Regions from separate parts of the Actinoplanes sp. CA-252034 genome, predicted to be linked through region 1. Evidence: riboswitches for the same ligand, from Rfam matches in the RefSeq annotation. Region 1 holds a riboswitch; each other region holds the start of a gene.
The links. Region 1 has a riboswitch for cobalamin ahead of ACQPZW_RS16800 (ribonucleoside-diphosphate reductase subunit alpha). Riboswitches for the same ligand answer to the same signal wherever they lie in the genome.

Region 2: another riboswitch for cobalamin. It lies ahead of ACQPZW_RS23560 (CbtB domain-containing protein); the one in region 1 lies ahead of ACQPZW_RS16800 (ribonucleoside-diphosphate reductase subunit alpha).
Region 3: another riboswitch for cobalamin. It lies ahead of cobN (cobaltochelatase subunit CobN); the one in region 1 lies ahead of ACQPZW_RS16800 (ribonucleoside-diphosphate reductase subunit alpha).

The regions. Positions count from the first base shown of each region.
Region 1 covers NZ_CP191846.1:3,730,807-3,733,058, forward strand. The annotation lists gene ACQPZW_RS16785 (MSMEG_1061 family FMN-dependent PPOX-type flavoprotein) at 1-186, opposite strand, end outside; gene ACQPZW_RS16790 (cupin domain-containing protein) at 249-734, opposite strand; gene ACQPZW_RS16795 (hypothetical protein) at 745-915, opposite strand; cobalamin riboswitch at 978-1,193, shown strand; gene ACQPZW_RS16800 (ribonucleoside-diphosphate reductase subunit alpha) at 1,304-2,252, shown strand, end outside.
Region 2 covers NZ_CP191846.1:5,165,818-5,168,069, forward strand. The annotation lists gene ACQPZW_RS23555 (S8 family serine peptidase) at 1-718, opposite strand, end outside; adenosylcobalamin (AdoCbl) riboswitch at 791-944, shown strand; gene ACQPZW_RS23560 (CbtB domain-containing protein) at 953-1,147, shown strand; gene ACQPZW_RS23565 (CbtA family protein) at 1,138-1,872, shown strand; gene ACQPZW_RS23570 (histidine phosphatase family protein) at 1,869-2,252, shown strand, end outside.
Region 3 covers NZ_CP191846.1:9,153,361-9,155,612, reverse strand. The annotation lists gene ACQPZW_RS41295 (hypothetical protein) at 1-1,023, opposite strand, end outside; cobalamin riboswitch at 1,128-1,253, shown strand; gene cobN (cobaltochelatase subunit CobN) at 1,289-2,252, shown strand, end outside.

The DNA of each region.
Region 1 (2,252 bases):
GACGCTGGCGACCAGGACCAGCGACGAGCAGGCGATCAACTGGCGGGTCTGCTCGGTGAGCTCGGTCATCTGCTTGCGCACGGCGGCTTCGCTGGGAAGGTCGTAGACCCGGCGCAGCGCCTCCTGGTCGGGCACGGCGTCGAGGCGCAGCGAATCGAAGACACCGGTGTCGAGGACTGACGTCATGCCCCGACCCTAATCGACCGGCGCCGGTCCGGGCTCCCCGCCGGAGGGAGCCCGGAAAACGGTCAGTCCAGCCAGATGTTGTCGTGCTTGAGATAGAACTCGGTGCGTTCCTGCTCGGTCATCTCGTCGAGGTGCGCGATGCCCTCGAAATAGCTTTCCCGCGGTGCTCCGGGGGAGAAGTGCAGCAGCATCGACACGGGCGCGCCGGACCGGTTCTTGAATGCGTGGATCCCGCCGATCGGCACGTGCACCCAGTCGTTCGGCTCCGCTTCGATCCACTTCTCGCCGTTGTAGATGCTCATGACACCGGAGAGGATGTAGAACGACTCGCTGATCGTACGGTGGAAGTGGGGCTCGGGGCCGGTGACGCCGGGCCCGCACTCCCACCGGTAGAGGCCGAAGAGCCCGCCCGTGGAAGCCCCGGTCGACAGGTGGTGGACCCGGGTCCCGTTGTTCGGGTAAACGAAGTCGGGCGGCGTGCCGGCGGGCCGGTGAAGGGCGCTCTTCTCTCCGGTGATCCCGTGATACCGCGGTGGTGGGTATGTCATGGATCAATGTCTACCCGAAAGTCGGGATCGGTTTGACGACCTTTCCGGAGGCCGCGTCCCGGGCGGCGGCCGGGTCGACGGCGACCACCTCGCAGCCCGAACAGGCGGCGGCCATCGGATCTTCGGCGGGGTTGCTCTCGAGGCGGTGGCCACCACGGGCGCTGCGGCGTGAATCCGACACCGCGGAGAAGTGACAAGGTCAACACACCATGTTGGGTTAGGAGATTGGGAAGCCGCCCATATATGGTGTCTCCCGCAGCTGGTTCGGACAGGTCGGCATTCGGCCTGCCCGAGGCAACAGGGAACCCGGTGGGAAACCGGGACTGCCCCGCAGCGGTGAGTGGGAACGACCGCCGTCACAGAAGCACTGGGCTCGCACGAGCCTGGGAAGCGACGGCCAGTAGGTGGCGTCACGCCGTGCCCACGAGTCCGAAGACCTGCCAGCGCGCCGCACGCCACCGTGGTGTGCGGCGGTCGAAGGCCGCGTGGGACGGCCGACGCCGCAGGGCCCCGCCTGGCCGGGGACCGATGGTGTCTGCCCCCGCGCGCCCAGCTCGCGAGGAGAGGGCATGACGATCACGCCGCAGCAGACGGCCGTGCCGGAACAACGCCGGCACGCGATGCAGGTGCGCAAGAGAAACGGCGATCTGGAGCCGGTCGACGTCAACAAGATCGTTCGTGCGGTGGAGTTGTGGGTCGCCGACCTCGACGAGGTCGACCCCCTGCGGGTGGCGACCAAGACCATCAGCGGGCTGTACGACGGAGCGACCACCGCCGAGCTGGACAAACTCTCCATCCAGACGGCTGCCGAGCTGATCGGTGAGGAGCCGCAGTACTCGAAGCTCGCGGCGCGACTGCTGGTGGCGTATGTCGACAAGGAGGTCCGGGGGCAGGGTGTCGCGAGTTTCAGCCAGTCGATCCGCTACGCGCACGGCCTCGGACTGATCGGCGACGAGACCGCGGCCTTCGTGGCCGGTAACGCCCGCAAGCTCGACGACGCCGTGGATCTCTCCGGTGACCTGCGGTTCGAGTACTTCGGTCTGCGGACGGTCGCCGACCGCTACCTGCTGCGCCATCCGCAGGAACGCCTGGTCGTGGAGACCCCGCAGTACTGGCTGCTGCGCGTCGCGTGCGGGCTCTCCCAGGACGCGCGTGAGGCGATCGGCTTCTACCGACTGATGTCGTCGCTGGCGTATCTGCCCAGCTCACCGACGCTGTTCAACTCCGGAACCCGGCACACGCAGATGTCGTCGTGTTTCCTGGTCGACTCGCCGATGGACGAGCTCGACTCCATCTACGAGCGTTATCACCAGGTCGCGAAACTGTCGAAGTTCTCCGGCGGCATCGGGATCGCGTGGTCGCGGATCCGTGGCCGGGGCGCGCTGATTCGCGGCACGAACGGGAAGTCGAACGGCATCGTGCCGTTCCTGAAGACGCTCGACGCGGGTGTGGCGGCGGTCAATCAGGGCGGGCGGCGCAAGGGCGCGGCCTGTGTCTACCTGGAGCCGTGGCATCCGG
Region 2 (2,252 bases), 1.4 Mb from region 1:
CACCCGGCTGCGAGTAGTCGGCCAGAACCCCGTCCTGCCCCACCGCCCCGACCCCGACCACACCGGCGAAACCAGCCGGATACGCCACCCCGGCGTCAGCCCCACCGTTTCCCGCCGCCGCGACCACCACCACCCCGGCCCGGATCGCCGCGGCCACCGCATCACGCACCGCCGGATCCGGCTCCGGCATCACCAGCGAGATGTTGATCACGTCAGCGTCCCCGGCACCCGCCGCCCACCGGATCGCCTCGGCAAACGCGTCAGCACTCGACCGCGACCGCGGAATCTGCTGCTGACCCCTGGTATCGGTGTCCTCGGTCACCCGAACCGGAACGATCGTCGCCCCCGGCGCCAGACCCCGCACCCCCGTACCCGCATCCGGCAGACCCGCGATGATCCCCGCCACCGCCGTCCCATGCCCGACACAGTCCCGCCGCCCATCCGGCGCACCGTGCAACAGATCCCGGCCCGCCGCCACCCGACCCTTGAGCTGCGGATTACGCACATCGACACCGGAATCGACCACCGCCACCCGCACCCCCGCACCGGTCGCCAAACCCGCCAGCCGCTCCGGCGAATACGCCCGCAACTCCGCCGGCACCCCCGCCGTCACCGTGCCCGCACCCAGACACGGCGCCGCCACCGCCGGCATCACCGGTACCACCACACCACCGAGCACACCCACCACGAGCGCCGCCACCCACCGCACCGCAACCACCCCCGAACCCCAGCGACCGGCGTGGATGCTACCGCTGCCCGGTTGTGCCACCGCCATCCCGGCCGTTAGGTTGAGACCAGCCAATCTGCGGTGTGTGAGGGAAACCGGTGAGAGTCCGGTGCGGTCGCGCCACTGTGAACGGGCCCTCAGCCAGAGGGCCGGTGAGTCAGGACGCTCACGTGCCGCAGGCCCCATCGATCGGGACGCGTCATCCCGTAGGAGGTTCACTCCACCATGCCCAAGGCACAAGCCCTCACCACGCCCGCGGTCTCCGGCAAGCTCCTGGCCACCGCAGCCGGCTTCACCGGACTCATGCTCCTGCTGGCCTACCTCGTCGCCTTCGACCAGGGCGCCCTCTCCCAGAGCGGCATGTACCTGCACGAGCTGATGCACGACGGCCGCCACCTGCTCGGTGTCCCGTGCCACTGAACCACCGGCCCGGCTACATCCAGCTCCTGCTCCGCGGCTTGCTGGCCGGCCTCTTCGCCGGCCTGCTCGCCGGCGGCTTCGCCTACCTCACCGGCGAACCGCACATCAACGCGGCCATCGCCATCGAAGAGGCCGCCGCCCCCGCCGGCGACACCCCCGAGCAACCCCTCGTCGACCGCGACATCCAGAGCACCGTCGGCCTGTTCCTGGCCACCGGCCTCTACGGCGTCGCCCTCGGCGGCATCCTCGCCACCGCCTACACCGTGCTGCGCCGCCACCTGCGCACCGGCAGCGACACCCAGGCCGCCCTCGGCCTCGCCGCCGCCGCCCTCACCGGCATAGTCCTGGTGCCCTACCTCAAATACCCACCCAACCCACCGGCGGTCGGCAACCCCGACACCATCGACCAGCGCACCGCCGCCTACCTGGCCGTACTGGTCCTCGGCCTCGTCGCCGTCTGGGCCGCCGTCCTCGCCGCCCGCACCCAGACCCACCTGTGGCGCCGCGCCGCCGCCGGCACCGCCGCCTTCATCATCGTCGTCGGCATCGCCTACACACTCCTACCGACCTTCCACGAAGTCCCCGACGACTTCCCGGCCACCCTGCTGTGGGACTTCCGGATCTCGTCACTGGGCACCCAGACCATCCTCTGGACCGCCCTCGGCATCACCTTCGCCGGCCTGCTCACCCCCGCCCGGCAGAAGGCGACCGTCCCCGCCGCATGACCGGACTACGGCTCATCGCCGCCGGACACACCCCCGCACTACGCCGGGCCGTGTTCGGCGGCGACGACCCCCTCGACGAAGCCGGCCGCAACGCCGCCCTCGCCCTGAAACACTCCGACACACTCCTGCCACGCCTCTTCCCCCACGACCGGCCCTGGCTCGTCGCACCCACCCACGCCGCCCGGCAGACCGCCCGACTCCTCGGCGCCCCGGCCGTCACCGACGACCCGAACCTCACCGAACCCCACTTCGGCACCTGGACCGGCCTCACCCTCGACCAGATCGACCCCGCCGCCCTCCAACGGTTCCTCACCGACCCGGCAGCCACACCCCACGGCGGCGAATCCCTCACCACAGCCACCCACCGCCTCACCGGCTGG
Region 3 (2,252 bases), 5.4 Mb from region 1:
AGCGCCGGCCAGGCGATCCGCCCACGCCGGTGCCGCCTCCGGCGCCAGATCGGCCACCACCACACCGCGCCAGGGCGTCACGACCAGCAGCCCGGCGTCTTCCAGAGCCCTCAGCGGTACGCCCTCCAGCCGCCCCAACGGCACCAGCGCGGCCACCGCGGCGAGCCCGTCGTCCTGGGGCAGCACCCCGATCAGGTCACCCGGCTCTGGAGCATCGACCGGTGTCGCCACCTCGACCGGCACAGGCGTCAGGCCGAGCGCCGCAGCGACCCGGTCCGACACACGTGCCGGGCCGTGGGCGAGCTCACGCAGCCGCCAGGCCGCCGCGCTGCCGGACCGCTGCGCCTCCCGCTCGGCCAGGAACGCGTGGGCGGCGGCCACGAGCGTGGACGCCACATCGTCGAACCCGACACGCAGGCCGGTGTCGTGCCCGGCGAACCGGATGACGAACAGCCCATCGCCGTCGTCGCCGACCGCCACACCCGAGCTCCCACTGCCGGGCGAGGCCGGGCGTGGGAGCGGCGGGACGAAGCCGGGCTCGGCGGGGCGTGGGTGCGGCGTGGTGTGGCGCGGGGCGACGGGGACTGCGGCCACGTCGGCGGCGAGCGCGACCCGGCCGATGGCGAAGAGGAACTTGCCGGGCAGCGCGGCCAGGGCGGCGTCAGCCTGGATCGCGAGGTCCAGCCGTCCTACGAGAACGCGCAGAGGCAATCCTGGAAGAGGCGGGGCCGCGATGTTCCGTACGTTGTCATGGGTGATCGAAGGCAGCAGGGCCGCCGACCGCAACCGGGCCGCCAACGTCGGCGCATCGCCTGGCTGTAAAGCTCTGAGCTGCAGGTTTGCTCGCGAGGTCAGCTCCAGGCAGCCGTCGCCGAACTCCTCGGCCAGCTCGCGGAGCGAGCGCAGCTGAGCGCCGGACAGCATCCCCCCTGGCAGCCGGACCCGGGCCAGCATGCCGTCGGCCGCGGCGTGCAGCCGCAGCGCGCCGGGACAGGCGTCGGTGTCGGACGAACGGGGAGTCATGGCCCGGATACTACGGCCGACCCCCGACAGGAATTCACCTCCGTCGTGCGGTGGGTCGGGAGCGTCACAGCGACCGTTCCGCCTTGACGCGGGACACCGGGGTTCGGAATGGTTAGGGGCCAACGAGCGGCGACGCCGCGGAGGAAGCCGGTGCGAGTCCGGCGCGGTCCCGCCACTGTCACCAGGGGATTCTCTGGGAGCCAGGAACTCCGGTCGCCGTCATGTCCGTCTACCCGGGGCGCGGACCCCGAGGGGGAGTGCGCGCGTGTTCCTGCTGCTGTCGACATCCGACACCGACCTGCTCAGCGCCCGGGCCAGCAGTTCGGCATGGCGCCCGGCCAACCCGGCCCGCACCGCCGTCGCCGACCTGCCGGCCCTGCTCGACGGGGTCGATCTCGTCGTGGTGCGCATCCTCGGTGGCCGCCGGGCCTGGGAGGAGGGCCTCGACGCGCTGCTCGCGAGCGGTCTGCCGGTCGTCGTCCTCGGTGGTGAGCAGGCGCCCGACGCCGAGTTGATGAGACTGTCCACGGTGCCGGCCGGTGTCGCCGCCGACGCGCACGTCTACCTGGCACAGGGCGGCGGGGAGAACCTGGCGTCGCTGCACGACTTCCTCTCCGACACGGTGCTGCTGACCGGCAACGGGTTCGCGCCGGCGGTCGAGACCCCACAGTGGGGGCTCCTGCCACGCGAGGCGTCCGAGGGCGGCCGGGAGACGGTCGCGGTGCTCTACTATCGCGCCCACCACATGGCCGGCAACACCGCGTTCGTCGACGCGCTGTGCCGGGCGATCGAGGCCGAGGGCGGTCGTGCGCTGCCGATCTTCACGGCCTCGCTGCGGACCGCCCCGCCGGAGCTGCTGGCCGAGCTGCGCAAGGCGGACGCGCTGGTGGTGACCGTGCTCGCGGCGGGCGGCACCCGGCCGGCCACGGCGAGCGCCGGTGGCGACGACGAGGCGTGGGACGTCGGCGTCCTCGCCGACCTCGACGTGCCGATCCTGCAGGGCCTGTGCCTGACCAGCTCGCGGGCCGCCTGGGAGGCCAGCGACGACGGGCTCACCCCGCTGGACGCGGCGACGCAGGTGGCGATCCCCGAGTTCGACGGGCGGATCATCACGGTGCCGTTCTCGTTCAAGGAGATCGACGAGGACGGGTTGTCGGTCTACGTGGCCGACCCCGAGCGGTCCTCACGGGTCGCCGGGATCGCGGTGGCGCACGCCCGGCTGCGGCACG